Regions from separate parts of the Fusibacter sp. QWL-12 genome, predicted to be linked through region 2. Evidence: a T-box and tRNA genes for the amino acid it is inferred to sense, from the RefSeq annotation. Region 2 holds a T-box; the other holds one or more tRNA genes.
What was found. The T-box of region 2 lies ahead of leuS (leucine--tRNA ligase). A T-box ahead of a tRNA ligase gene usually reads a tRNA of that ligase, here a tRNA-Leu.
Positions count from the first base shown of each region.

Region 1: it encodes a tRNA-Leu, which carries the amino acid that the T-box ahead of leuS (leucine--tRNA ligase) is inferred to sense. The anticodon was not compared.

Region 1 covers NZ_CM178745.1:2,845,177-2,860,197, reverse strand. Annotated here, with positions in the region: gene thrB (homoserine kinase) at 1-30, shown strand, start outside; gene AC4PID_RS13720 (aspartate kinase) at 37-1,254, shown strand; gene AC4PID_RS13715 (phosphotransferase) at 1,367-2,323, opposite strand; gene AC4PID_RS13710 (AI-2E family transporter) at 2,438-3,553, opposite strand; tRNA gene AC4PID_RS13705 (tRNA-Gly) at 3,742-3,816, opposite strand; tRNA gene AC4PID_RS13700 (tRNA-Val) at 3,830-3,905, opposite strand; tRNA gene AC4PID_RS13695 (tRNA-Leu) at 3,912-3,995, opposite strand; tRNA gene AC4PID_RS13690 (tRNA-Arg) at 4,021-4,097, opposite strand; tRNA gene AC4PID_RS13685 (tRNA-Cys) at 4,106-4,180, opposite strand; tRNA gene AC4PID_RS13680 (tRNA-Lys) at 4,188-4,263, opposite strand; tRNA gene AC4PID_RS13675 (tRNA-Gly) at 4,268-4,341, opposite strand; tRNA gene AC4PID_RS13670 (tRNA-Gly) at 4,345-4,419, opposite strand; tRNA gene AC4PID_RS13665 (tRNA-Leu) at 4,424-4,507, opposite strand; tRNA gene AC4PID_RS13660 (tRNA-Val) at 4,517-4,592, opposite strand; tRNA gene AC4PID_RS13655 (tRNA-Glu) at 4,596-4,670, opposite strand; tRNA gene AC4PID_RS13650 (tRNA-Asn) at 4,706-4,780, opposite strand; rRNA gene rrf (5S ribosomal RNA) at 4,889-5,005, opposite strand; rRNA gene AC4PID_RS13640 (23S ribosomal RNA) at 5,161-8,079, opposite strand; tRNA gene AC4PID_RS13635 (tRNA-Ala) at 8,218-8,293, opposite strand; rRNA gene AC4PID_RS13630 (16S ribosomal RNA) at 8,499-10,030, opposite strand; gene AC4PID_RS13625 (hypothetical protein) at 10,064-10,198, opposite strand; gene AC4PID_RS13620 (indolepyruvate oxidoreductase subunit beta) at 10,546-11,127, opposite strand; gene iorA (indolepyruvate ferredoxin oxidoreductase subunit alpha) at 11,130-12,908, opposite strand; gene AC4PID_RS13610 (bifunctional enoyl-CoA hydratase/phosphate acetyltransferase) at 12,939-13,847, opposite strand; gene AC4PID_RS13605 (tetratricopeptide repeat protein) at 14,179-15,021, opposite strand, start outside.
Region 2 covers NZ_CM178745.1:777,135-792,155, reverse strand. Annotated here, with positions in the region: gene AC4PID_RS04215 (peptidylprolyl isomerase) at 1-1,118, shown strand, start outside; gene AC4PID_RS04210 (hypothetical protein) at 1,182-1,925, opposite strand; tRNA gene AC4PID_RS04205 (tRNA-Val) at 2,037-2,112, shown strand; gene AC4PID_RS04200 (ribose-phosphate pyrophosphokinase) at 2,334-3,485, shown strand; gene AC4PID_RS04195 (SpoIIE family protein phosphatase) at 3,597-5,036, opposite strand; gene AC4PID_RS04190 (flavin reductase family protein) at 5,050-5,643, opposite strand; gene AC4PID_RS04185 (endonuclease MutS2) at 6,010-8,043, shown strand; gene AC4PID_RS04180 (YkuS family protein) at 8,097-8,348, shown strand; T-box leader at 8,414-8,611, shown strand; gene leuS (leucine--tRNA ligase) at 8,648-11,056, shown strand; gene AC4PID_RS04170 (heavy-metal-associated domain-containing protein) at 11,106-11,315, shown strand; gene AC4PID_RS04165 (winged helix-turn-helix domain-containing protein) at 11,541-12,278, opposite strand; gene AC4PID_RS04160 (ATP-binding protein) at 12,549-13,838, shown strand; gene AC4PID_RS04155 (methyl-accepting chemotaxis protein) at 13,816-15,021, shown strand, end outside.

The DNA.
Region 1 (15,021 bases), 1.9 Mb from region 2:
AGCGGCACAACTATAGAAGTATTAAAGTGAGGCTTTATGGATATCATAGTACAAAAATATGGCGGAACATCCGTCGGTAGTGTTGAACGTATTCAAAACGTTGCCCGACGTGTTATAGAAACAAAACAGGCAGGTCATCATGTTGTAGTTGTCGTCTCAGCTATGGGAGATACTACTGATCAATTAATTACACTTGCACGACAAATTCATAAAAACCCACCCAAACGCGAACTTGACATGCTTTTGGCTACTGGTGAGCAAACCTCTGTGGCATTATTGGCGATGGCTATTGACGAATACGGCTATAAAGCGGTATCATTAACAGGGTATCAAGGTGGTATTCACACAGACGGGTACTTTTCGAAAGCGAAAATTGACTCAATAGATCCTCACAGAATTCAAGATGCTTTGAATGATGATCAAATTGTAATTGTTGCTGGATTTCAAGGATATACAGATGCACTTGAAATTACGACGTTAGGACGTGGGGGTTCCGATACGACAGCGGTAGCTATTGCAGTCGCTTTAAATGCAGCAAAATGTGAAATTTATACTGACGTCCTTGGTATCTATACCGCTGACCCTAGAATGGTCAGTACAGCTAAATTGCTACCTACAATTAGCTATGATGAAATTCTTGAAATGGCTAAGTTAGGTGCTGGCGTAATGCATCCTAGATCTGTAGAGCTTGCAAGAAAAAACAATATGCCGTTAGTTGTTCGATCAACCTTTGATTTTACTAATGACGGGACAGAAATAATCGAGGTGAAAGAAATGGAAAAAGCACAAGTAAGAGGTGTTACGTTAGACGAAGATATAGTGAGAATCTCTGTACCAAACGTACCGGATCGACCAGGTATTGCTTATAAACTATTCTCTTCTCTTATAAATTTGAATGTTCACATTGATATGATTCTACAAAACTTAAATCACGATGGGTTCAACGATATTAGTTTTACTGTACCACTCGAAGATATTGATAGAATTATCCCTACAATTGAAGCCTTTGTCGATGAGGTCGGTGCTTCTCCAATATTAATTAAAAAAGATGTTGCGAAGCTATCCATTGTCGGTACTGGCATTACGTCAGATGTAAAAATCGCATCTGGACTATTTGGTAAGATTTATGAGTTAGGTATTAATATTGAAATGATTTCTACATCAGAAATAAAAATTTCTTGTATTATCAATCAGAATCAAGCGCAACAAGCTTTAGAAGAGGTTCATAGATATTTTGAAGTTAATGGCTTATAGTTAATGGCTTATAGTTATTCACTTCTATGTTCGTAATTATAATTTAAATGATTAAAGCGCCTACACAATGTAGACGCTTTTATTTTTTCTAACCTATTTGAAGTAAGTTAACTTACTTGCAATAATAGTAATTACTCAAATGCTCGTCCTTATGAATCAACACATTGAGATACTCAATGGTATGCTCAAAAAATTTGTCTGACAAAGTTTTGGACCAACTACATAAATCAATCCCTAATCTATAGAGATTAAATCTCAGTTCTTTGTTGAAGCTGTCATCCACCTGCAAAACACTCGTATAACCTTTAAAAAAATGTGGAATTAGCTTTGGTTCAACTAGAAAATATCTTCTATACAGATTTACAATGTCATAATACTCATTATAAATGACCGTCTTTTCAAAATCTAAGAATGATTCTAAAGTTAAACCTTCTTCTATACTCATTTTAATAATAATATTTCTTCCATCTAAATCTCTATGACAATATCTACCTTCTGTAAGAACTCTTATGTTATCATATTCCTTTCTAATGACCATAATTGCTCTTTTTATCTCAGGTATACTCGATAAATCTTGATCATTAATATTCTTGATTAAACGCTCAGTATCCTCCATTATAAATGATTTATAAGATGAACATTTACTTTGCTTTTCCGTTTTCAAATCTCCAAAATAATCAAAAGATTTCAAACTGTGAAGTCTTGCCAGTTTAATTCCAATTTGCTCAAAAATTGCCCTTTTCTGATCTAAATCTAAATCATCAAGGATATGATCTAAAAGCCATCCTTCAATGTAATTATAAATAATCCACTCAGTACCATCTTCTAACTCGCCTTGATGCAAAACTCTAAGAGGATTAAATGCGTAGGTTTGAGGAAGTATGTTGATTTCACGATCTCTTTTTAGCGGTTTATAAAAATACTTTATAATATAGTGATCACTTGAAACCCTCACATGATAGACCAAATTGCGTTTAAGCTCATGATTACCACAAGGAAGGATTTCAATAATATTTTCTTTAAAAAGATTGTAAAATAGGCCTTTAGTCTCTTGAACTCTATCTTCCATACTTCCCTCCAAATTTTTACTAGTAAGATGGTAATACACGCTATTATTTATTGTTACACATTCTTAGATGTAATTGTAATTCTCTTTTTGCTTGTTTTGTTTGTTTTGATTTATTTAATTATTTTCACCAACATGTTTTAGTCTATTCTTAACCGCTTTACTTGAAGCTGTATAAAGTACTGCCATTAAAGGAACACCTAATAGCATTCCAGGGATACCAAACAATCCACCACCTACAGTAATCGCTAAGAATACCCAAAAGCCACTAATTCCAATTGCATCGCCAACTACTTTTGGATAAATCAGATTTCCTTCAATTTGTTGTAATATAACGATAAAAATAACAAAGAAAAGTGCTTTAGATGGACTTTCCATTGCAATAATTAATACAGAAGGTACAGTTCCAATAAATGCTCCAACAACTGGGATCAAGCTAGTAACCGCTACTAAGACACTAACTAACGGCGCATAAGGTATTTTAAATAATATAAGTCCAATAAAACAAAGTGTCCCCAGTATCATGGCTTCAGTGAGTTGACCACCTACAAACTTTGAAAATGTTCTTTCAGTCATCTGCATTAACTCACTTAAATATTTACTTACCTTTTTAGGTGCAAGCGCTTTATTTAAATCGGATACTATTTTAATAAGTTTTTCCTTTTGCCCCAATATATATGCCGAAAATATTATTCCCATAAATGTTATTAATGCACTAGATGTGATTCCTAGAGTTACATCAATCACTTTAATAAACGTATTTGCTGTAAACGATGAAAGTCCTACAAAAATTTCTTTAAAATTATCAAATAATTGAGCTGTGAGATCGCTTGATAAATTTAAGTCTTCATAAATATCAGTTCCCCACTCTGTCAATTTAACCGCATAATCAGGTAGTTTATCAATTAGTGTTTTAGCACTCGCCGCTACTTGCGGTACGATAAAGATAATAATAAGTGTAAAAGCCAATAATGTAATTAGATATGTTGACAATAAACTAACCATTCGACTTTTTTTATGTAGAGCTTTTAACTTAGAAGTGGATTTGATCATTTTTTCAATTTTTCTCATAAGCAAATTAAGAACAAAAGCAATTGCGATTCCAACTATTAGTGGTGTAAGCACAGAAAATAACTTTGATAAGAGTTTTGCTACAACTTCATAATACATAACGCCCCAAAATAGGATTATCGCATAAGTTACAATGGGAAAATATTTTTTAAATACTGACATTTTATACTCCTTAAATTGCTATATTCTTTTTTTACTCATTCTACTTTCTTCTATCATTATTATATCCAAATATCTAATCTTAAGTCAATTTATGCAAAAATAAAATCATATTAGAATACCATTAGAAGCTACAATCAAATATATAAATGCGGGTAAATAAAAAGACGAACACATTGTGTTCGTCTAAATGGAGCGGAAGACGAGATTCGAACTCGCGACCCTCGCCTTGGCAAGGCGATGCTCTACCACTGAGCCACTTCCGCAGATGAAATTAAATGGTGGAAGTTATAGGGATCGAACCTATGACCCTCTGCTTGTAAGGCAGATGCTCTCCCAGCTGAGCTAAACTTCCACAAAATGGTGCGGGTAGAGGGACTTGAACCCCCACGAACCAGTCACTAGATCCTAAGTCTAGCGCGTCTGCCAATTCCGCCATACCCGCGATTGTAATACTATAAAAACCTAAATGGCGCGCCCTAAGGGATTCGAACCCCTAACCTTCTGATTCGTAGTCAGACACTCTATCCAATTGAGCTAAGAGCGCATAAATTTTGGAGGCGGCGACCAGATTTGAACTGGTGAATAAGGGTTTTGCAGACCCGTGCCTTACCACTTGGCTACGCCGCCAAAAAAATGGTGATCCATCCGCGACTCGAACGCGGGACACCCTGATTAAAAGTCAGGTGCTCTACCGACTGAGCTAATGGATCACGATGGAGCGGGTGAAGAGAATCGAACTCTCACAACCAGCTTGGAAGGCTGGGGCTCTACCATTGAGCTACACCCGCAAGTGGAGCGGAAGACGAGATTCGAACTCGCGACCCTCGCCTTGGCAAGGCGATGCTCTACCACTGAGCCACTTCCGCAAATTGGTGCGGGTAGAGGGACTTGAACCCCCACGAACCAGTCACTAGATCCTAAGTCTAGCGCGTCTGCCAATTCCGCCATACCCGCGTATTAAAATGGTGGAAGTTATAGGGATCGAACCTATGACCCTCTGCTTGTAAGGCAGATGCTCTCCCAGCTGAGCTAAACTTCCAAATGGTGACCCCTAGGGGAATCGAACCCCTGTTACCGCCGTGAAAGGGCGGTGTCTTGACCGCTTGACCAAGGGGCCTAAATACTTTGGTAAAATACCAACCGATAAATAAATGGCTCCAAGGGAGGGATTCGAACCCTCAGCCTATCGGTTAACAGCCGAGTGCTCCACCATTGAGCTACCTTGGAATAAGCTTAACTTGTTAAGATTAGCCGACGTCGCAAATACAATTTGCGTGAAGGCACAAGTAACAAATATCAGCACTTTTGAAATTTTCATATAGTATGAGAATTTCTAACTAGCAACGTTCTACTCTCCCAAGCAGCTGCCCGCTAAGTACCATCGACGCTGGAGGACTTTACTTCTGTGTTCGGTATGGGAACAGGTGTTGCCCCTCCGCCATCGTCACTAGATAAAATTTCACGTAGTGAAATTTGCCGTAGGTCTGTTTACGAAGTAAATAGACTAGGCTTTCTATTAAAACATCATAAAATGATGGTTTCAACAGTTTAAGGCATATACCCTAAAAACTACATACAGATCATTCATTAAAAGTTTTAGTAAAAATTTGGTCAAGACCTCGACCTATTAGTACCTGTCAGCTGAATGCATTACTGCACTTACACCTCAGGCCTATTACCACATTATCTTCATGGGGTCTTACTCCATTTCTGGATGGGAAATCTCATCTTAAGGGGGGCTTCGCGCTTAGATGCCTTCAGCGCTTATCCCGTCCAAACTTAGCTACTCAGCTGTGCCTTTGGCAAGACAACTGATCCACCAGAGGTTTGTCCATCCCGGTCCTCTCGTACTAAGGACAGCTCCTCTCAAATTTCCTACGCCCACAGCAGATAGGGACCGAACTGTCTCACGACGTTCTGAACCCAGCTCGCGTGCCTCTTTAATGGGCGAACAGCCCAACCCTTGGGACCTACTTCAGCCCCAGGATGAGACGAGCCGACATCGAGGTGCCAAACCTCCCCGTCGATGTGGACTCTTGGGGGAGATAAGCCTGTTATCCCCGGGGTAGCTTTTATCCGTTGAGCGATGGCCCTTCCATGCGGTGCCACCGGATCACTAAGCTCTACTTTCGTACCTGCTCGAAATGTCTCTCTCGCAGTCAAGCTCCCTTTTGCCTTTACACTCTTCGCGCGATTTCCAACCGCGCTGAGGGAACCTTTAGGCGCCTCCGTTACTCTTTAGGAGGCGACCGCCCCAGTCAAACTGCCCACCTGACATTGTCCTGAATCAGGGTAACTGATTACAGTTAGAATAACGTTATATCAAGAGTGGTATCCCAACGGTGACTCCATTAAGACTGGCGTCCTAACTTCTAAGTCTCCCACCTATCCTGTACATGATATACCATTATCCAGTGCCAAGCTACAGTAAAGCTCCACGGGGTCTTTCCGTCTAGCTGCGGGTAACCGGCATCTTTACCGGTACTACAATTTCACCGAGTCTATTGTTGAGACAGCGTCCAAATCGTTACGCCTTTCGTGCGGGTCGGAACTTACCCGACAAGGAATTTCGCTACCTTAGGACCGTTATAGTTACGGCCGCCGTTTACTGGGGCTTCGGTTCTATGCTTCGATTGCTCTAACACTTCCCCTTAACCTTCCAGCACCGGGCAGGCGTCAGCCCCTATACATCATCTTTCGATTTAGCAGAGACCTGTGTTTTTGGTAAACAGTCGCTTGGACCTATCCTCTGCGGCCACCACTAGCTCTGAACCTGTGATGGCACCCCTTCTCCCGAAGTTACGGGGTCATTTTGCCGAGTTCCTTAACAATAGTTTTCTCGCTCGCCTTAGTATTCTCTACTCTCCTACCTGTGTCGGTTTACGGTACAGGCACCTGCTCCCTCGATAGAAACTTTTCTCGACAGTGTGATATCTGCTACTTCGCTACTATTTTCACTCCCCATCACAGCTCACCCTTTACAAGAGGCGGATTTGCCTACCTCTCAGACTCGCTGCTTGGACGCACTCAACCAATCGTGCGCTTAGCATAACCTCCTGTGTCATTCCCTCTCTCAAACGGTTCTCGGTGGTACAGGAATCTTTACCTGTTGTCCATCGCCTACGACTTTCGTCCTCGGCTTAGGTCCTGACTTACCCTGAGCGGACGAACCTTCCTCAGGAAACCTTAGGTTTTCGGCGGACGGGATTCTCACCCGTCTCTCGTTACTCATGCCAACATTCTCTCTTCTATACAGTCCACACGTCCTTACGATCGTGCTTCACCCCGTATACAATGCTCCTCTACCAATTAGATTACTCTAATTCCATAGCTTCGGTAGTAAGTTTGAGCCCCGGTAATCTTCGGCGCAGGATCACTCGACTAGTGAGCTATTACGCACTCTTTAAATGTATGGCTGCTTCTAAGCCAACATCCTAGTTGTCTGGGCAATCCCACATCCTTTTCCACTTAACTTACATTTTGGGACCTTAGCTGATGGTCTGGGCTGTTTCCCTTTTGACTATGAATCTTATCACACATAGTCTGACTCCTGAGTATAAGATATCGGTATTCGGAGTTTGATAGTCTTCGGTAGCCGGTGAAAGCCCCTAGGACATTCAGTGCTCTACCCCCGTATCTCTTTACCTCAAGGCTAGCCCTAAAGCTATTTCGAGGAGAACCAGCTATCTCCGGGTTCGATTGGAATTTCTCCGCTATCCACATGTCATCCCAACCTTTTTCAACAGATATGGGTTCGGGCCTCCAAGAGGTTTTACCCTCGCTTCACCCTGCACATGGATAGGTCACCCGGTTTCGGGTCTACGCCATACAACTCATTCGCCCTTTTCAGACTCGCTTTCGCTGCGGCTCCGTGCCTGAAGCACTTAACCTTGCTGCATAACGTAACTCGTTGGCCCGTTCTACAAAAAGTACATGGTCGTTCTTTAACGAACTTCCATTGCTTGTAAACATAGGGTTTCAGGTTCTTTTCACTCCCCTCTCGGGGTTCTTTTCACCTTTCCCTCACGGTACTATTCACTATCGGTCACTAGGTAGTATTTAGCCTTGGCAGATGGTCCTGCCTGCTTCCCACAAAGTTTCACGTGCTCCGTGGTACTCCGGATCAGTCTCGCTATACTTCTCTTTTCGCTTACGTGGCTCTCACACTCTTCGGCCTGCTTTCCCAAGCAGTTCTGCTAAGATACATTTTCACTTTATCGACTGTCCACACCCCTTCGTCCGAAGACTTAGGTTTGGGCTATTTCCCGTTCGCTCGCCACTACTTAGGAAATCACTTTTGTTTTCTCTTCCTTCAGGTACTTAGATGTTTCAGTTCCCTGAGTTCCCTTCCTATAACCTATGAATTCAGTTATGGATGACTGGACATTACTCCAGCCGGGTTGCCCCATTCGGATATCTACGGATCTACACTTGCTTGCAGCTCCCCGTAGCTTTTCGCAGCTTACCACGTCCTTCTTCGGCTCCTAGTGCCAAGGCATCCGCCCTATGCTCTTATTATCTTGACCATTTGATATTATTTTACTAATATCGGGTTTTTTACTTCTTTCGATTTAGACTCTCATCTAAATCTACACTTTTTAATGTCTTCTCTATATGCAGTTTTCAAGGTACATGGTTTTTTCACAAGTATCAACTACTTGTCATGGTGGAGATTAAGAGATTCGAACTCTTGACCCCCTGCGTGCAAGGCAGGTGCTCTCCCAGCTGAGCTAAACCCCCATGAGATAAATTACTCCGTAATTTATCGAACCCGACGTGGGAAATCCTTTGGATTTCTAGGAGGGCATAAGTTCAAGCGTTTTTCTCGTTCTTAAGCTTCCTTTTCCGACTTGTTCGAAAATTGGGTGGTAACTTTTTATTCAATTAAGCATCTTATCTCTAAGACCCTCAAAATTGAACAGCGCAAATGTCTATTTCTCCTTAGAAAGGAGGTGATCCAGCCGCACCTTCCGATACGGCTACCTTGTTACGACTTCACCCCAGTCATTGGTTTCACCTTCGACAGCTCCCTCCTTGCGGTTAGGCCACTGGCTTCGGGCGCCCCCAACTTCCATGGTGTGACGGGCGGTGTGTACAAGACCCGGGAACGCATTCACCGCGACATTCTGATTCGCGATTACTAGCAACTCCAACTTCATGTGGGCGAGTTTCAGCCCACAATCCGAACTGGGATCGGCTTTTTAGGATTCGCTCCATCTTACGACTTCGCTGCCCGTTGTACCGACCATTGTAGCACGTGTGTAGCCCAGATCATAAGGGGCATGATGATTTGACGTCATCCCCACCTTCCTCCGTGTTATCCACGGCAGTCTGTCTAGAGGGTCCAGCATTACCTGATGACAACTAAACATAAGGGTTGCGCTCGTTGCGGGACTTAACCCAACATCTCACGACACGAGCTGACGACAACCATGCACCACCTGTCTCCTCTGTCCCGAAAGACATAGCCGGCTAAGGCTACTTCAGAGGGATGTCAAGACCTGGTAAGGTTCTTCGCGTTGCTTCGAATTAAACCACATGCTCCGCTGCTTGTGCGGGTCCCCGTCAATTCCTTTGAGTTTCACACTTGCGTGCGTACTCCCCAGGCGGAATACTTAATGCGTTTGCTGCGGCACCGAGTTTTGACGCCCGACACCTAGTATTCATCGTTTACGGCGTGGACTACCAGGGTATCTAATCCTGTTCGCTACCCACGCTTTCGTGCCTCAGCGTCAGTTACAGTCCAGTAAGTCGCCTTCGCCACTGGTGTTCCTCCTAATATCTACGAATTTCACCTCTACACTAGGAATTCCACTTACCTCTCCTGCACTCAAGCCTATCAGTTCCAAAGGCTTACATTGGTTGAGCCAATGCCTTTCACCCCTGGCTTGATAAGCCGCCTACGCACCCTTTACGCCCAGTGATTCCGGATAACGCTTGCCCCCTACGTATTACCGCGGCTGCTGGCACGTAGTTAGCCGGGGCTTCCTCCTATGGTACCGTCATTTGTTTCTTCCCATAGGACAGAGTTTTACAACCCGAAGGCCTTCATCACTCACGCGGCGTTGCTGCATCAGGCTTGCGCCCATTGTGCAATATTCCCCACTGCTGCCTCCCGTAGGAGTCTGGACCGTGTCTCAGTTCCAGTGTGGCCGATCACCCTCTCAGGTCGGCTACTGATCGTCGCCTTGGTAAGCCGTTACCTTACCAACTAGCTAATCAGACGCGGGCCCATCTCATACCGATAAATCTTTGTCGGCTACATCATGCGATGCTACCGACTTATAAGGTATTAATCACCGTTTCCAGTGGCTATCCCTTTGTATGAGGCAGGTTGCCCACGCGTTACTCACCCGTCCGCCGCTTTCATAAGTTTCGCTTTGACCGAAGTCTCCACTCCACTTAATCACGCTCGACTTGCATGTGTTAGGCACGCCGCCAGCGTTCATCCTGAGCCAGGATCAAACTCTTAAAATTAATTTTAAGTTTTGCCTGTTATCTCAAAACGAGCTAACTTGCTTTTTGCTTCTCAATTTCTTGCGAAGCGTTTCCGTTTTTTATCACTTCTTTTGTTGCTACTAGAGCCTCAAAAGGTTGACGAGAATTTTTCAATTCTTTTTGGTTTTTTTCATTTGCGCTATTCAATTTTCAAGGTCCTATTTATTACCCTTTGTGTCCGCAATGTCTTGCGGCGACTCTCTTATGATATCACCGTTCGTTTTCGTTGTCAATATCTTTCTTAGAGTTTTTCATAAAGTTTTTAACATCGATTTAACATAAATCTCAATGTTTATATATTACGCTTTACTCACTCGTCTTAAACATTTTTGTGTTCTCGACAGGTGCTTAGTTATAATAACACCATTTATTTTTTGAGTCAAGCTAAAATGTAAAAGAAAAACTATTCAGAAAACTATACTTATCTATAAAAGAAAACGCCACTATAACAGTGGCGTAATTCTTACTATGATAATACGATTTATAAATCGCTACTAGTTCACTTGGTTTATACCAATTTCAAAAGCTTTGATATTGATATCAATAAACTTCTCTTTTACGTTCTCTTTAATAATCTCTGTCCAATCAATTGCCGACTCGAGCCCCATCGCCTTAACAAGCGCGCCAACGATGATCACATTCATTGTTTTGATATTTCCAAGTTCTTCAGCTAATTCTGCAGCTTTAAACACCGTCGTATTAACTTTAGAAGATAGATCCTCAATAACACCCTCTGGATACTCTGCAGCACCTGACAAAATGGTTGCAGACGGAATCTGATAGGCATTAATTACAACTTTACCATCTGGTTTAACGTAATCAATCCATCTTGGTGTTTCCATAGTTTCAAATGAAACTAAAACATCTGCTTGTCCTTTTCCAATAATTGGAGAATAAACTTTTTCACCATATCTAACTTGAGTTGTTACGCTACCACCTCTTTGAGCCATACCGTGAACTTCACTCATTTTAACATCATAACCTGCTTTAATTAGGCCAGTAGCGAGGATTTTTGATGCAAGGATAATACCTTGACCACCAACACCACATAATAGAATATTCTTAATCTCAGACATGATTATTCACCGACCCTTTCAATAGCTTTAAATGGACATGCTTGTAAACAAACTTCACATCCGACACACATGTACTTATCAATCTTAGCTTTTTTAGTTTTGTTATCAAAACTGATTGCTGGACAACCTGTTTTTGTACATACTCTACAGCCTTTACATTGATCTTCAATTACATGGCATTGTTTTTTGCTTAAATCAAATTCCTTAATATCTGCTTCAGAGAAGTTTTTAAGAACGCATGGCCATCTAGTGATAATTACAGACGGTCCTTCGTAAGCAAATGCTTCCTCAAGAGCAGCGTCAACTTCTTTAAGTTTAAGTGGATTTACTGTAATTACATGTTCGATACCGATTGACTTAACGAGTTGTGGAATATCGATAATATTAGCAGGATCACCTTGTAATGTGAAGCCTGTTCCTGGATTCTCTTGATGTCCAGTCATACCTGTGATTCTATTATCAAGGATTACACTTACTGTATTGCCTTTATTATAAGCAACATGAATTAAAGAGTTGATCCCTGTATGGAAGAAAGTTGAATCTCCAATAACTGATACCACTTTTTTATCTACATTATTAAAGCTAAATGCTTTTGAAGCACCATGTCCCATGGAAATAGATGCACCCATACAAATAACCGAATCTGTTGCATTAAGTGGTTCTGCTGAACCTAAAGTATAGCAACCGATATCGCCTGTTATAACGACATTCTTTTTCTTGCTAAGCGCAAAGAAGAAACCTCTATGAGGGCAGCCTGCACATAGTGTAGGCGGTCTACCAACGATTTGCTCTGGACTGGGTTGAACCGTCTCTCTCTCAATGCCTAATAAAGCCTTTGCAACGATATCAGGATTTAACTCGCCAATTCTTGGAATCTTCTCTTTACCGATACATGGAATTCCAGCCACTTTCATTTGATCTTCAATAAATGGCTCTAGCTCTTCAACTACATAAAGCACTTCTACTTCATTTGCAAATGCTCTGATTTTATCCATAGGCAATGGGAATGTGAAACCTAACTTTAAGTAAGATGCATCATCACCAAATACTTCTTTCGCATAATTATATGCAACCCCAGAAGTAACAATACCAATTTTTTTAGAACCCCATTCGATTCTGTTAAGCTCAGTTTCATTTGAAAATTGCTCAAGTCTAACCAATTTATCTTCTACAATAGGATGCAACATTTTAGCATGTGCAGGTGCAGCGATAAATTTTTGTGGTTGCTTTTTATACGGAATAATTTCAACTGGTTTTCTATCTTCTAAAGAAACAAGACCTTTTGAGTGACACACTCTGGTTGTCATTCTGAATAAAACTGGGACATCAAATTTTTCTGATATTTCAAAAGCAGCCTTGACGTAGTCTTTTGATTCTTGTGAATCACTTGCTTCTAACATTGCAATTTTAGCAAATTTTGCATAGTATCTGTTGTCCTGCTCATTTTGTGAACTATGGCAACCTGGATCATCTGCTGAAACTAAAACCAATCCGCCGGTTACACCTGTGTAACCGATAGTAAATAATGGATCTGCTGCAACGTTAACACCCACATGTTTCATAGCAGCAATCGTTCTTGCACCCGCTAAAGATGCGCCGATTACAGTTTCTAGTGCCACCTTTTCATTTGGTGCCCACTCAGCTACTAAATCGTCTTTGTACTGGACCATGTTTTCTAAAATCTCTGTGCTTGGTGTACCCGGGTATGCACTCGCATAAGTAACACCGGCTTCATAAGCACCTCTGGCAACCGCCTCATTCCCCGTCATTAAAACTTTCATTATTTTACTCCTTACACATATTCTAAACAATTAACTGTTCATTGAAATAACTGATCCAAGAGCGATTGAATACAGTTTCGCCTCATAACTGTCTGCTCTTGAAGTTAAAACTACTGGTACCTTAGCACCCATAATGATTCCTGCGGATTCTGCACCCGCCAAGTAAGTCAATGTTTTACCAATACCATTGCCAACTTCGATGGTAGGCACAAGTAAAATATCAACATCACCTGATACTTCGCTCTTAAATTTCTTAATTGCAGCTGCATCTTTTGAAATTGCTAAGTCAAGTGCCAATGGCCCTTCTACAATTGCGTTTGGTCCAAAATGACCTTGCTCACATAATTCTTGTAGTTTTCTAGCGTCAACTGTAGTAGGCATCTTTTCTGAAACTTTTTCTTTAGCCGCAATAGCTGCTACCTTTACAACTTTGTTGCCAAGTGCTTTACAAGCATCAATTGCATTTTCTGTAATTTTGACCTTTTCGTCAAATGAAGGTTCAATATTCATGCCACCATCTGTAAGATAGATTAATTTATGATAATGTGGTACTTCATAAATCATTACATGACTTAGTAAACGATCTGTTCTTAGGCCATATTCTTTGTCCAATACTGCTTTTAATAAAATTGCAGTATCGATAAGACCCTTCATAAGAAAATCACCTTTACCTTCTGAAACAAGCTTGACTGAAAACCTTGCTGCTTCATATAAATCGGTAATGTCGTGAATTTCATAATTTGAAACTTCTAAACCTTGTCTGTCGGCAATGGCTAGAATTTCATTTTTGTCACCAACTAGAATCGGATCGATAATTTTATCGGTTGCGGCTTTACAAATTGCCCCAAGAACATCCTCATCATGTGCAGCAGCAACGACTAACTTCATCGTTTTCCCTTGTTTAGCTGCATCAACCAACATTTCAAGTTTTGTAATCATAATTTCACCTTTTACATATTTTTTAGATGTGTTCAACAAAAATTTTAATCTCAACTCATTCTACTATAAATTTTTGAAAGCTTCAATACAATTAGTAAATTTCTATGCCTTAGACTGTTAAAATTTCTTCAGACTTTATATTATACACACCAAAGCAAAGAATGGCTCTTTAAACGAATTACTCAAAACAAAAGAGCTAATAAAAACCCTAAAGGATCTTATCAGCTCTTGATTTTGCATTTATTTATTTATTCACTTCATTCCACAACACAACTACACCACATAAAAGTGAGTCTCTTTGTAATAATTCTCTTAAATCATTTTTTCTGAATTACATCAGTTTTTTATTGATGTGATCCAGCCACATTTTAGCAACCTCATCGTCAGGTGCTAATTCATGTGCTTTATCAAACAACCTTCTTGCCTCATCTAAATCGCCTCTATGGAAATGGACGATACCAAGATTGCATACAAGCTCGCTATTTTGAGGAGATAATCGAATTGCTTCTTTATAGTATCTTTCGGCTTCATTAAAATCGCCCAATGACAATAAGCAAATCCCAATCTCATTCATGGTTTGAATATGACCTGTATTTAATGTCATGACCTTTAAAAAATAGCCTAGTGCATCTTCGTATTGCTCAAGCATTCGATAACCAACACCGATGAAGAACAGTAAATTCCACCATTCATCATGTTCATCTTCAAGTGTTTTTAGGATTTCTAATCCTTCCTCAACTCTACCAGATAAAATCATCCCATATCCACGTTCATAAGCGGCTTTGTCTTTAACTCTGCCTAAACCAACAGCTATTTCTTCTCTCATTTCATCTGAAATACCAAGTTGAAGCGCTTTGATCCAATGAGTTTCTGCCTGTAGGTACTTTTCTTCATTATAATAAAGAAATCCCAAACTAAAATGTGCCAACTCAAAATCGTCATCTATAGCAAGACAAGATTCAAAACAGCTAATAGCCAATCGACGAAGTTCTTCTCTTTCTTCATTTATTGATAAATCTTCAAAAGCCCTACCCATATTATATAACGCATCTAAATTATCAGGATCAATCGCATTGACGGCACTAAAATAAAGGATTGCATTTGCGTATTGCTTGCTTTCAGCATAATTTATCCCATCCACTAAGAGTGAACCAGCCAAATTTAAATCGCCATA
Region 2 (15,021 bases):
AACAAGCTGTTAGCTATGCGAAGGATTTCTTAATCTTTTCAGAAGCAGCAAAAGATCGTGGCATCGAACTGGATGAATCAGATATGAACCAAATTCAAGAAGAACTAGATGCAGTATTAAATTCAGCAAAAGAAGCTGGTTTTGATACGGTAGAGGCGTTCTTTAATGATACGTTTGGTGCATCAATGACGAGTGATGAATATAAAAGCTTCCTCGAAAAAAGCACACTTGCTTACAAAGTATACTCAGATATCGAAAATTCATACGAGTTTACAACGGATCAAATTCAAGAACATTATACTAATAATCAAAATGAATTCGAGTATATCGATTATTTAGTATACTCATTTGCAGAGGACACCGATAAAGGCATTACTGCTGAAGCTGCTGAAAAAAGTGCGGATGAGTTAGCAGCAGTAACATCACCTGAAGCTTATAAAGCTTATGTAGAAAACTATATTAATGGCATTAATGAAGATGGCTCTTTAGATGTTGAAGCTGAGATGACAAAAATTGAAGCAAGTGATATGTTCTATACACAAGGCGATGAGGTAAGTGAGTGGGGATTTGCTGCGGATGCTGCGCTCAATCAAACACTTGTAACTAGAAATACTGAGAACCATGTTTATACAGTGTATCTTTTAACTCAATTGCCATATCGTCATGAAGCTGCTACAGTAAATGTAAGACATATCCTATTGACTGCTGACACGTATGGCTCTGATGAAGAAGCAAAAGCATTTGCTGAAAAAGTACTTGATGAATGGAAAGCAGGAGATGCAACAGCAGAGAGCTTTGGTGAGCTTGCAAAACAATACACTGAAGATCAAGGTTCAAGCGCAACGGGTGGATTATACGAAAATGTCGCTGAAGGCGATATGGTTCAAACCTTTAACGATTGGATATTTGATCCATCAAGAGTTGTTGGTGATACAGGAATTGTTCAAACCGATTATGGTTATCACATTATGTACTTCGAAGGAAAAGGCTATGATCAATGGCAAAACGAAGTTATCAGCAGTATGAAACAAGTTGCTTACAGTGCTGACTATTCAGCATTACAACAGCAATTCCCTATTACTGTTGAAACAGAAAAGTTAAATGACATTGTAGAATAATTATAAACGAACAAAATGAAAGAGCAGTTTTTTCCATTAAGGAGAAAACTGCTCTTGCTTTAATTAAATGGTCCATTGGTTATGAACAATACCTATCAGCTTCCAATCTGAACCAACTGGTTCAAAAACCAGAATCAAACTTGACCAATCAATGCCACCATATTGTGGATCAAACCCAGTGAAGTGGAACTCAACAAAGGTTGCACTTGGATAGACACTTGCAATGTTATTGATTGAATTCCCAGTACCAATAACGGTGTTTATGCCGATCACATGTGGCGAAATGTAGTCTTCATCATATACAAATTCAGAATAATAATCAGAATACGTTTTAGTAATTGGATCACCAGAGCCATCATATGACCCCCAAGTGTAAAGCGAATTATCTTGCATTAGAGTTGCAATTGCTGTGGATGAAAAGCTGAGATCATTAACCGTATCCACATATCCATAAGGGGTAAATCTTACACCTTGAGTGGCATGAACATAACTTGCTAATAGACTCATATCTTGATCTTTTAGTGCTTGAACCACATCAAGCGCGGATAAAAGAACTGTATTTGAAATGGTGCTGGTCTGTGGTGAGTTAAGCTGATCTTGCAACAAAGTGATTTGTTCGTTGAGATCGGTTATGGTTTGGTTTGCAATCTCAAGTTGTTCTTGTAATTCATTATTGGTTGAAGCAACGGTTGTTTCAGGTGCAGTAGTCGTAATCTCATCGGTTGAAGAAGTTTCATTTTGACAGCCTACAGAGATTAATAGTGTAGTTAGTATAAATATGCCAATAGTAATAACACGTTTTTTCATAATATCACCTCGTTATAATTATACCACCAGTCGAATCAGCTAATATTATAATTAAATGACAATTTAGACTTGTCTAGTGGTTGAAATTATGTCATAATAGCAGGGTAACATGCGAGATTAACTCAGTTGGTAGAGTGTTTCCTTGACGTGGAAAAAGCCAGAGGTTCGAGTCCTCTATCCCGCACCATTAAGCTAAGAACGAATCGTTCTTAGCTTTTTTATATTTGGCAATAAAGTCATCTTACATGAGTGGTGAAAATAGTTACAAGTTTACTTTATAAAAATGATATAAAGTTTATCTTTTATAGGGATAAAGGTTGCTTAGCTATGGATTTTTATGATAAGTTGAATTTAGAGAGAAAGTATGGGTAAAAATGAATCGTAATTAATCTATAAGGTGGTGTGGGCATGAGAAACGAGGTTTATTTAAAGCATTCTCCTTTTGGAGAGTTGGGTTTAATCGTCATGGAAAACTGTGAAACCATTGGTAAATGGATTGACGATCATTTACTCGAAATGAGAAGACCGTTTTTAGATGAGGGCTTAGAACTACCAGATAGTTTCATCATCAATAAAAAAGAGGTCCGTTTTTCGAATGGTGAAGGTAAGGTGTTTTTAGAAGAATCGGTAAGAGGAAAGGACATCTATATCGTTACCGATATAGGAAATTATAACATTACTTATACGATGTTCGGCTATGTAAACCGGAAAAGCCCAGACGATCATTTACAGGATGTGAAGAGGGTATTGTCTGCAATGGCTGGTAAGGCTCGAAGAATTACTCTGATTATGCCTTTGCTTTATTCTTCTAGACAACACAGCAGAAAGGGTAGAGAGTCTTTAGATTGTGCAATGGCACTTCAAGAACTGGAAAAACTTGGTGTCGATGATATTTTGACATTTGATGCACATGATCCTACGATTCAAAATGCAGTCCCTTTGATTTCTTTTGAAAATTTATATCCTACCTTAGATATTGTAAAAAGGTTTATTTCAGATGAGAGAGACCTCTTTAAAGAGCCTTCTAAGATGCTTTTGATCAGTCCAGACACAGGCGCAATGGACAGAGCGGTTTATTACTCTAGTGTGCTCGGCTTTGATATAGGCCTATTCTATAAAAGGCGTGATCATAGTAAAGTTGTCAAAGGTAAAAACCCAATTGTACAGCATGAGTATATCGGAAAAGATGTGAAAGATTGCAATATTTTAATTGTAGATGACATGATTGCATCTGGTGAATCTGTTTTTGATATTGTAGAAGAGTTGAAAAAGCGTGAGGCTGGTAAAATTTTTGTTGCAACAACATACGCTTTGTTTACTGAAGGCATAGATAAATTTAATCGATTTTATGAAGCAGGTCTGATCGATCGTTTATATACGACCAATTTATCTTATGTACCAGAAGCAGCAAGGCAAGCACCTTGGTTTTCTGAAGTAGATATGTCGGAGTTTATCGCAAGAGTTGTCAATCGATTGAATTTTGATCAATCCATAAGCGATCTAATCGACAATCGTAGAAGTATCAATGAACTTCTAAATTATGCTAAGAATTTAAAATAAAGCTCCAAGCATATAAGCACTGATCAACCAAATCATCTTTTGAAATACAAGCAATTGTAAAATAAAAAAGGTTTTAAGCATTCTCTCTTGAATGTTTAAAACCTTTTATTATTATAGCAATTCGATGACGCTAATGGTCGAATCATCTTTAATTTCCATATGTTCAGAAAAAAGTTCGAATATTTCTGAAGGTGTTTTACTTTTTGATAAATGCTTCATCAATACTTGAACAGCATTGTCTAAAGCAAGGCTATCGTTCTCGTATAGACCGTCAGTGTAGGTTAGGATGCGCTTTAATTTATGAATATCAATGGTAATGGTGTTAATATTATCGATGTTGAGAATGCCAAGGATAATGTTGTTAGAGGTAAGAGAAACGATGCTTTCATCTTCATAACAGAAGAGAGCATCGGGATGTCCCATATTCACATAGGTTATGGTCTCTGAGTTCAAATCAATATCCATGAATATACCCGTGACATACTTATTGCTATCTATATCATCACTGTTTAAATCACATAAAACATTGTTGATTTCCCTTAAGGTATCTGCAATGGGCAAATAAGCCATTAAATCATCAAACATCTGAGTTACAACCAATGCAACGAGAGCAGATGAAACGCCGTGACCCATAACATCTATAATGGCATTAAGATATCTTTTTTCATCTATTTTTTTAAAATAAATGAAGTCGCCTCCAATTTCGTTGAACTCCTTAAGCTGAAACTCAAAAGTTATGGACTCGTCGACATACTCATTTGGTAAAAATGAGGAAAGTACTTTTTTTGCAACTTTGATTTCCTTTGATAGCTCTTCAAGTAACATTTTTTCACGGGTAATGTTGCGACCGATTTTAAGGAATTTCTCGATCATATCATGAGAATTGACGATCGGTGTGATGGTTGCTTCTTCATAGAAAATATTGCCATTTCTACTTTTGTTAATAAATATACCTTCCCAAACGTGTCCAGAAGTGATTGTATTCCACAGACCTGTATAAAAGGACTCAGGATGCTGCCCCGTTTTAATGACTCTAGGTGAATTGTTTATAAGTTCATCTCTTGAATACTCAGAGAGCTCTTCAAAATAAGGATTTGCATATTGAATATTCCCTTTTCGATCTGTAATTACGATGGAATTTTGCGCACTGTTAAATAGATTGTCCAAAAGGGTATTCTCATTGATTAATAGTTCAGAACGGATGTATTCCTTAAGCATCGCATCGAGTTCAACTTGATAAAATCCTTCTCGGAGCATACGATAAATTGCGTGTTCATATAGTCTTTCGAAGTGGATGACATTGTCGGGAACATTGATAACAATTACATGATTATAGGACTCTTTAATTAGAGCGAGTGCGCGATTGGTAAAATCGATTTTGCAGTATTCAATCACTAACAAATTATAGATGAAATTAGGCTTTTCAAATGATTCTGAAACATTTGTAATGGGTTCACACACATCGGTGTAGTTTTCAATAGACTTTAGTATTGGGGCATAGTATTTCGGTGATGTTACGATATCAATATAAAGTGAAAAACGTCTAAACATATCCCCTCCAAGATTACTTCTTTTGTTGTTGTCTCTTCTTCTTTGTCTTTTTCTTCATAACGGAGTACCCAAATGTGCCAAGCTGTTTTCCAAGTTCATAATAAGCACCATGAGCATATGCAATGGGCTCTGCAAAATCAAGTCTGAACTTTCCAGATTCCTCTAGATACTGGTCATCAACAGTAACGCCTAAAACTTTGGCTAAAAACATATCGTGCGTTCCCAGTTCGAGAACTTGTGTCACCTGACACTCTATGTTAACGGGAGATTCTTCAATCATAGGAACTGAAGAATGAAAACCCTTAACAGGGGTTAATCCGCACTCTTTAAATTTATCAAAATCTCTTCCAGACTTTACGCCACAAAAATCAGTTGCTTTTACAAGCGCCTTCGTGGTCAAATTAATCGTAAAGAAGCCAGAAGCTTTAATAAGATCATAAGAATATCTTTCTTTTCGTATAGAGATATATGTCATGGCAGGGTCCGTACAAACAGTTCCCGTCCATGCAACCGTAAGTATATTAGGCTTTTCCATGGAACCACAAGTCACCATGACAGATGGAACTGGATAAACCATTGTACCTGGTTTCCATTGTATTTTGCTCATTAATTTACTCCTACTCTTTTGTTAAATTATAGCAAAATACAGGATTATTTTAAAGTAAATAAAAAGTTAATGTTGCATGAACCCTGTTTTCATACTACAATTAAAGTGTCAAAATGACATAAAGGAGATTTTTATGAGTGGAGTCGTTCTAAACTAATAACTTAAAAGGTTGAAAGCAATAGCCCATTTGGGCTTGTTTGTGTTGCGTTCACCTAAGTTGGTTTGGAACACTATGATCTAATGTAGCTAACAGTAGACCGTGTGCGTCTGCTGTTTTTTTGTTATCCAAGACAGGTAAAAATTTACATTTCAATAAGATCATTCAATCCGTTTAGGTGGACATATCAAATGGACAAGGAGAACAATATGTCAAAAATGAACCACAAAAACACAGTAAATCATATTTACAACATTGAACACGCTGAGAATTTACTAGAACTAAAACAAATTAAAGCTATTTTACAAACTCTGGCAGTAACTGATGAAGTAAAGGAACAGGTTGACCAACTTGAAGTACTGACAGACTACTATTTAATAAAAAGGCATCAACGTGAAACGACAGAAGCGCGTATGATTTTAGATCACTCAGGAAGTATACCGCTTCACGGTTTAAAGGGGGTAAAAACACAACTCGATAAGCTTAAACGATCGGAAATAATGAGACCAGTAGAATTTGAGCTCGTCGTATCATTTATAAAAGAGTCTACAAGAATGAAAATATTTATGAATGATCTCAGTTATCTTGAAACGGAAGTTGGCACCTATGCAGGTGCTATCGAACCGCTTCATGAACTGTATGATGAAATCGTAAGAATTATAGTCAGGCAGCAAGTGGATGATAATGCAAGTAGTACGCTAAATAAAATTAGAAAGAAAATTGAAATCGTTGAAAGCCGTATTAAGTCGAAACTTTCAGAATACGTTGTAGGAGAGCAATACCAAGGTTTACTTGCAGATGCGGTTATCAGTCAACGCGATGGACGATATGTCATACCGGTAAAAAGTGAGCATAAGAAAAGGCTGGATGGTATGGTCTTAGATCGTTCTAGATCAGGAGGTACATTTTTCATTGAACCCGCAGCGGTTAAGAAGCTATCAGATGAGCTAGCTGCATTGCGAATAGACGAAGAAAATGAAGTCTATAGAATTCTATCGGAGTTAACCAATCATGTGGCTTCAAGACATTTTGAACTCTTTAGAAACTATGAAATCATGGTAAACTACGATTTTTTATTTGCGAAAGCGAAGCTCTCGAAAAAGTTTGAAGGCGTTTCTGCGAAATTAAACTTAGAAGGAAAGATTACCATCGCTCAAGGCAGACACCCTTTATTGACCTCCCAAGCGGTACCTTTAGATATTCGACTTTCATCGACACAGCGCAATCTGGTTATTACTGGACCTAACACTGGCGGTAAGACCGTAGCTATGAAAACGGTAGGCTTGTTTTGTATGATGACACAGGCGGGACTACACGTTCCGGCGAGTAAAGAAACGGAGCTACCAATTTTTGAACGTTTCTTGTGTGATATCGGTGATGGACAAAGTGTTTCTCAAAACCTTAGTACTTTTTCAGCGCACATTACAAATATCATTCGAATTTTAGAACTTGCAAATGAGAAGTCCTTGGTTATTCTTGATGAAATCGGTGCAGGTACGGATCCAAGTGAAGGAATGGGAATTGGCATCGCTGTACTTGAAGCATTAAATCAAAAAAAAGCTTATACCTTAACCTCAACGCACTATAATGAAATCAAAGCGTTTGCAGATGAACATCCAGATTTTAGAAATGGTAGCATGGCATTTGACCTAAAGACCTTATCACCACTTTATCAACTGATAACAGATACTTCTGGACAAAGTAACGCACTTCACATTGCACTAAGGATTGGTATGCCTAAAGATTTGATCGAAAGGGCACATGAGCTTGCTTATAAAACGGAATGGTCTGATATGGCGATACTAGAAAATGTTGAGATCAATGAAGTGATTAATATACTGGATCAGAAAATAGAAGAGACTAAATTTCAATCTGAAGTTGTAGATCAAGTAGAGCTACTGACTGAAAGTCAAAATGATATTAGCCATAAAAATCAAATCAATGGATCAAAGTATCGTCCCAGCTGGCAATCCGAATATGCACTTGGAGATTCAGTTTGGGTAACGACTATGAATAAACCTGGCATCGTCTCACAAACGTGTAACAGTAAAGGTGAAGTTGAGGTAATCGTTTTAGGTAAGCGAATTAAGGTTAATCACAAAAGGCTGAAGCCTTATATTGAACAAAAAGAGCTCTATCCGGAACAATATGATTTAAATATCGTTTTAGAAAGTAAAATCAATAGAAAAAAAGATAAGTTAATAAGCAAAGGTAAAGGAAAAGGCATAATCATCGAAAAATAGGGTATTAAACTACAGAAGGGTTTTAAAAATAATGTATTTTGGGAGGCGAACTTATGAAAATTGCAATTCAAGCAGGGTTAAGTGAACTGACACAAATGCTAAGAGCTAAAGGGTATGATGTGGTCCCTTTTAGAGATGGTGGAGAAAATATTAGAATTACAATCCTTAATGATGTGGATGAGGAGTATGAAGAAATTGATCCTGTGACCTTCATGGGGGATGGCGATGGTGAAATGGTATTGCTTGACGCATCTAGGTTAAGTCAAACAGAGATATTTGCTTATGTTGAGAAGTATATGCATTAATTACAAACGTTTTTGAATTTGTGTTGAAAAGTTTGAAAAGCTATATTATAATACACTCAATAGTATAAATTGCTAAGAAGGAAAGTAGTAGGTAGCTATAGTCTGTAGAGAGTCATCGGGTGGTGAAAGATGACGGCTGAATGACCGAACTCGTTCTGGAGCTGTTTTTGTGAAAGCAAAAACCGGATCGCTTCCGTTAAAGGCTTTGAGTGGATTGCCTAGGCAATCAAATAGAGTGGTATCGCGGGTTCTTCGTCTCTAACGAAGAACCCTTATTTTTTTTTGAAAGGGGTTATTTGATGCGAGATTATATGCATAAGGAAATCGAGAAAAAATGGCAGCAGCGCTGGGACGAAAAGCAAAGCTTTAGAGCCTATAATGATTATTCAAAACCAAAATATTACCCTTTGGTTGAATTCCCATATCCATCAGGTCAAGGCTTACACGTAGGGCATCCACGTCCATATACAGCACTTGATATCGTTGCTAGAAAAAGAAGAATGGAAGGATACAACGTACTATATACAATGGGATGGGATGCGTTTGGATTGCCTACAGAAAACTATGCGATCAAAAACAAAATACATCCAGCAATCGTTACGGAAGATAACGTTAAAAGATTTAAAGAACAACTTAGAAGTTTAGGTCTTTCTTTTGACTGGTCGAGAGAAATCAATACAACCGATCCGAGTTATTACAAATGGACACAATGGATCTTCATCAAACTTTTTGAAAATGGTTTGGCTTATAAAAAAGAGATGGACATCAACTGGTGTACCTCATGTAAGGTAGGCCTTGCAAACGAAGAAGTTGTCGGTGGTGTCTGTGAAAGATGTGGCGGTACAGTTGTTAAAAAAGCAAAATCACAATGGATGCTAAAAATTACTGAGTATGCGGAACGTTTAATCGACGATTTGGACGATCTTGATTATATAGAACGTGTTAAAGCACAGCAAAAGAACTGGATAGGTAAATCAACTGGTATGGAGCTTGATTTTAAAACGACTTCAGGTGATGTCCTTAGAATTTATACAACGCGTCCGGATACGATTTATGGAGCAACTTATATGGTTGTTTCACCGGAACATCCATTGATCGATGAACGCAAAGACTTGATTACCAATTACGATGCACTTATGGCTTATCGCGCTGAGGCAAAATTAAAATCTGATTTCGAGAGAACGGAACTTAACAAAGATAAAACTGGCGTCATGATCGAAGGCATTAAAGCGATTAATCCCGCTTCAGGTGAAGAAATCCCTGTGTTTATTTCAGATTATGTCCTTATGAGTTATGGTACAGGTGCAATTATGGCTGTTCCAGGTCACGATACAAGAGACTGGGAGTTTGCAAAAGCGTTTAATTTGCCGATTATTGAGGTCGTCAAGGGTGGCGATGTACAAAATGAAGCTTATACAGATTCTGAAGAAGGTATCATTGTCAATTCACCGCTTATCGATGGTTTGTCAGTAGCTGAAGCGAAAGAATCAATTGCAGATCACTTTGAAAAACTTGGTATTGGCGTAAGAAAAGTCAACTTTAAATTAAGAGACTGGGTATTCTCAAGACAGAGATATTGGGGCGAGCCTATTCCTCTCGTAAGCTGTCCTTCGTGTGGCTGGGTTGCTCTACCTGAAAGCGAGTTACCATTGACGCTTCCTGAAGTGGCTAGCTATGAACCAACGGATAATGGCGAATCACCACTTTCTGCAATGACAGAATGGATCGAAACAACTTGTCCTAAATGCGGCGGGCATGCACATAGGGAAACAGATACGATGCCTCAATGGGCGGGGTCAAGCTGGTATTTCTTAAGATACTGTGATCCAGATAATGATCAAGAGTTTGCAAGCATGGATGCACTTAACTATTGGATGCCAGTTGACTGGTACAATGGTGGTATGGAGCATACGACACTTCACTTACTTTACTCTAGATTCTGGCATAAGTTCTTGTTTGATATCGGTAAAGTTAACACAAAAGAGCCATATTTAAAGAGAACCTCTCATGGTATGATTATGGGAGAAAATAATGAGAAGATGTCTAAATCAAGAGGGAATGTCGTAAATCCTGATGATATTATAGGTGAGTTTGGTGCGGATACGCTTAGAACTTATGAGATGTTTATAGGTGACTTTGAGAAGAGTGTGCCTTGGTCGGACAATAGTGTAAAAGGCTGTAGACGTTTCTTAGATCGAGTTTGGAATTTTGCCGATGAAGTGGTACCTGGCGACGCTTTTTCTAAAGAGCTTGAAATTACGATGAATAAAACCATTAAAAAAGTTTCAGAAGACTATGAAACACTGAAATTTAACACTGCGATTGCAGCAATGATGAGCCTTATCAATGAGTTCAAAAAAGTTGAGCACATCAATCGCGCTGAGTACAGTACACTGCTTAAACTTTTAAATCCAGTAGCGCCTCACATAACTGAAGAACTTTGGGAGTCTTTAGGCTTTGAAGGTATGATTACAGAGCAATCATGGCCAACATTTGATCCAAATAAGACAGTAGAAGATGTTATTGAGATGGCAGTACAAATTAATGGTAAAGTAAGAGGATTAATCAGCATTCCGGTAGATGCTGATGCCGCTGCTGCTAGAGCACTTGCTTTAGAAGATGAGAAGATTAAATTGTTTACAGATGGTAAAACAATTGTAAAAGAAATTTATGTACCGGGTAAAATCTTTAATATTGTAGTAAAATAAGGTTATAGATCTCAGTTTAGAGTTAATAAAATATAGACTTGGAGGCAAAATGGAAAAGAAATTAGTAATTGAAGGTATGAGCTGTAATCATTGTAAAATGAGAGTGGAAAATGCTTTAAAAGGTGTCGAGGGTGTTTCTAACGCAGTGGTTGATTTGACTGATAAATCTGCTATTGTTACACTTAATGCTGATGTTGATGCAGCAGTGTTAAAAGAAACAGTTGAAGATGCTGGATACGATGTTGTATCAGTACAATAAAAGATAAAAAAAGTACCTGCATAGCAGGTACTTTTTTTTATATCATTTTTTTGAGAAAAGTGAACAATCATATAATTTAAAACATAAATAAAATTTTAGTCCAATGGAATAAATAATGAAAGATTAGTGCTTATTATCTGAGGATATAAAATAAAATGTTAATCAATTAGATGTCAACTTTTAATAAGTACATGGTATACAATTCATATGAAATGTTGTAGAATGTTAATCAAATGGTTTTGAATTTGATGCTTTCATTACATTAAATTTGTATCCTTTATTTCGAACGGTCACGATGTATTGATTGGTTGGATCAACCAATGCTAACTTTTTTCTAAGTCGGCTCACATGTGTCATAAGTGCATTGTAATCCCCCAAGCTCTTTTGACCAGTGATTAAATGGAACAAATATTCCATACTGAAAACTTCACTTGGTGCTTTGGCAAGGGTGTAAAGAATGTTAAATTCAGAGTGTGTTAAATCGAGAATTTTACCATTTAAATAGATTTGCTTTGAAAATGGATCGATAGACATATTGTTGTAAACGATTGTACCTTGTTCAGAGGCATACAATGACTCTAGATAATTTAGACGCTCATGTTGAATCCTTAATTTCATACAAAGTAGTTCTGGATGAGCGGGCAAGGTAACGTAGTCATCTGCACCATGAATAAACGCTTCTTTTAAAGAATCAATACAATTACTATGTTCGTAGGCAATCAGATATGTACAGTTGTAGAGTCTGCGTTTATAATCACAATAATCAGACAAGTCTGTATTGAAATGTGTAATAATGTCTGTTGTACTTGCAATCAGTGTGTGATTGTCTTTAAGTCCGGCATCGGTATACTCATTAAAATGGTTGTAAAGTTGATAATCAATATTGTGAAGCACTAAATATTGATTTAAAGGTGAAAAATGGTTTGTCCCATTTTCGATAACAATAACCTTTCGGTTTGACATAAATTGTGTCTCCTTGTAGCAAAATTTGCCAACTGTTATGACTTACCTTAATATACTGTAATGTCAGGCATTCAGGCAATCATCCTGTCAAAATATTATATATCATTAAGTTGGAAAATTTAATGTGATTTTAAAAATGTAAGGAATTGCAAGATTAAAATTCCATTAGAAATTTCAATATAGGATAACATAATTCAAGTTGAAAAAACAGTACTTTAGAACTATAATAAATAAAGTTATATGACTATTTAATAAATATACGAGGTCAAAATGAAATCCGGAATACATAGATTGTCTCAATACATAGACTTATATACAATGCCTATCGCGATAGCGAATGAGCAGCAGGTGTTGTTCTTAAACAAATCGTTTAGAGCAACCTTTTCTAATTTAGCTAGAAAAGTCGATTTAGAGTCACTCTTAAATCTGGAAACTAGCCATTTCGATGAACTCTCATTAAACAAGCACACCTTTAATTACCAAAATGAGATTTTTTCTGTATATGTGGATAATAACCAATACGAAGACAACCGCTCTTCGGATCGATTTGTCATGTATAAATATATGATGGATCATCATAAACGGCTCTACAAAGGGTGCGCAATAAAACCCCAAATTATTCTCAATGAAAAAAAACCACCTGTATTTTTTTTAAACCATGGTGATGAAAAGCATACAAGTTGTATGATTAAAGTTCATCCAAATGAATCAGTGAATGCGATTTCTTTGATAACGCTGGATTTTTTAATTAAGAGTATCGAACATAATGAAACTTTAAACCGTTTAGAACTAATTGCCAATGAAATCGACAAATGGGCTGAAGATAACGGTGTGAAACTTGAAATAATGCTCGTTAATTTGGATGTTGAGGGAAACCGCTTTCAAATTCATAATAATAATGGTCATGTCTATCTTGTAAAAAAAAGTGGTGAGCTTATGCGAATTGATGCGCAAAGGGAAGTTTCCTTTAAACTGGATGATATTGATTTTGCGATGTTATCTACAGAGGCTATGCCAACAGAAATTTTTAAATCATACGATGGGTATAACCCAATTCCGATATTCAATGAATCCTATAAGTACTTTGAAGCAAATAAGTTAAACTATAATACAGAGGTAGGCAATTTGCTGATTAAACCCAATCTGGGTGAATCACTGTATGCCTATAGTATCAATAGCCTTTCTGAAATGCAAAATGTAATCAATCATATATTGAAGGAGACTGAGGTTGATGAATCAGAAGAATTTGCTGTAAGGCTAATCCTAAGTGAGCTGGTGACAAATGCTTTTAAACACACACGTAAAGAGAGAGTAGAGCCATTTGTAAGTATAATGATCCATCTCACACCAAACTCGATTTCCATCGAGGTTTATAACATAGATCACTCAAAAAACCAAGAAGTATTAGAAAAAGCATGCCTACCTGAAGATATCCTATCTGAGGGTGGCAGAGGATTATTCCTCGTAAAAGAATTCGCAAACGCTTTATATGAGACGAATGATAGCGTAATTGCATTAGTAAAAAGGGGTAAAACACATGAAGAGAAGCTTGAAATTTAAAATTATGGCAATGATGCTAGTCGTCATAATTGTGCCATTAGCGGTATTGGGAACTATTTCATTACTGCAATTCACCAGTGAAACGGAGTCATCCGTTTATTCAAAATTAGATGACTTGGTTAATTTAACATCAGATGTGATTTCCAAGGAAATCGATGCATCGAGCTTGATCGGTAATATGATGAGTAATGATGCGAGTATCGTTGCATTTGCTGGTGGAGATAGTACTAAGAGAAGTGAAGCATACAGTGCATTAAAAAACTTAGTTGAAACGCATAGTGATGTCATAGAGATGGCACTGATTACAGATAATAAGGGAAATGCCGTTATATCAAATACAGATATGAACGCTTCTATAGATGTTAGTGAACGTGCATACTACCAAGAAGCAATAAAAGGAAACGTTGGACAAAGTGATGTTATTATTTCTAAAGCAACAAACCAACCGGTAATTGCTATTGCGCACCCAATTAAAAAAGGTAATACTGTAGTTGGTACCTTTATTACAACGATTAGATTTGATCAAATTGCAGCACACTCTAAAGCAATCAAAGTATTTGAAGGTGGCTACAGCTACATGTTTAACACAGAAGGTTTGGTTCTTTCTTACATAAATGCTGAGGACGAATTTAATCTCAATTTAAACGAATTAAATATTCCAGAATTAACAGAAATGGTGAAGAAAGTAAAAGAAGGTCAATCAGATAGTGCAATTTATACTTATAAAGGTGTAAAGAAATATGTGAGATATACCTCAATAGATGGTATGGGACTTGCAATCACTGCCAATTATGATGATTATATGTCTACGATGACAAAAATCAGAAATTTACTTTTTATTATTATTGGGGTATCTCTTGTCGTTGCAATAGCACTCAGTTTTTTCTTCGTAACGTTTAACGTTACAAGACCACTTAAAAAGCTTTCTGAATTAATGTCGGTTGCGGGAGATGGAGATTTAACTGTAAAATCGGATATTAAAACTGGTGACGAAATTGAGAGTATTTCAAACTCATTTAATAAAATGATTGAACATCAAAATGGTATTGTATCCAAAGTTAAGTCTGGCTCTAAGGAAGTAGCAAAATCGTCAGATGAAATTGCCTCATCAACTAACGATGTCAGCGATGCCTCTCAAAATGTGGCTAAGGCAATCCAAGAGGTAGCTGATAATTCAACAACA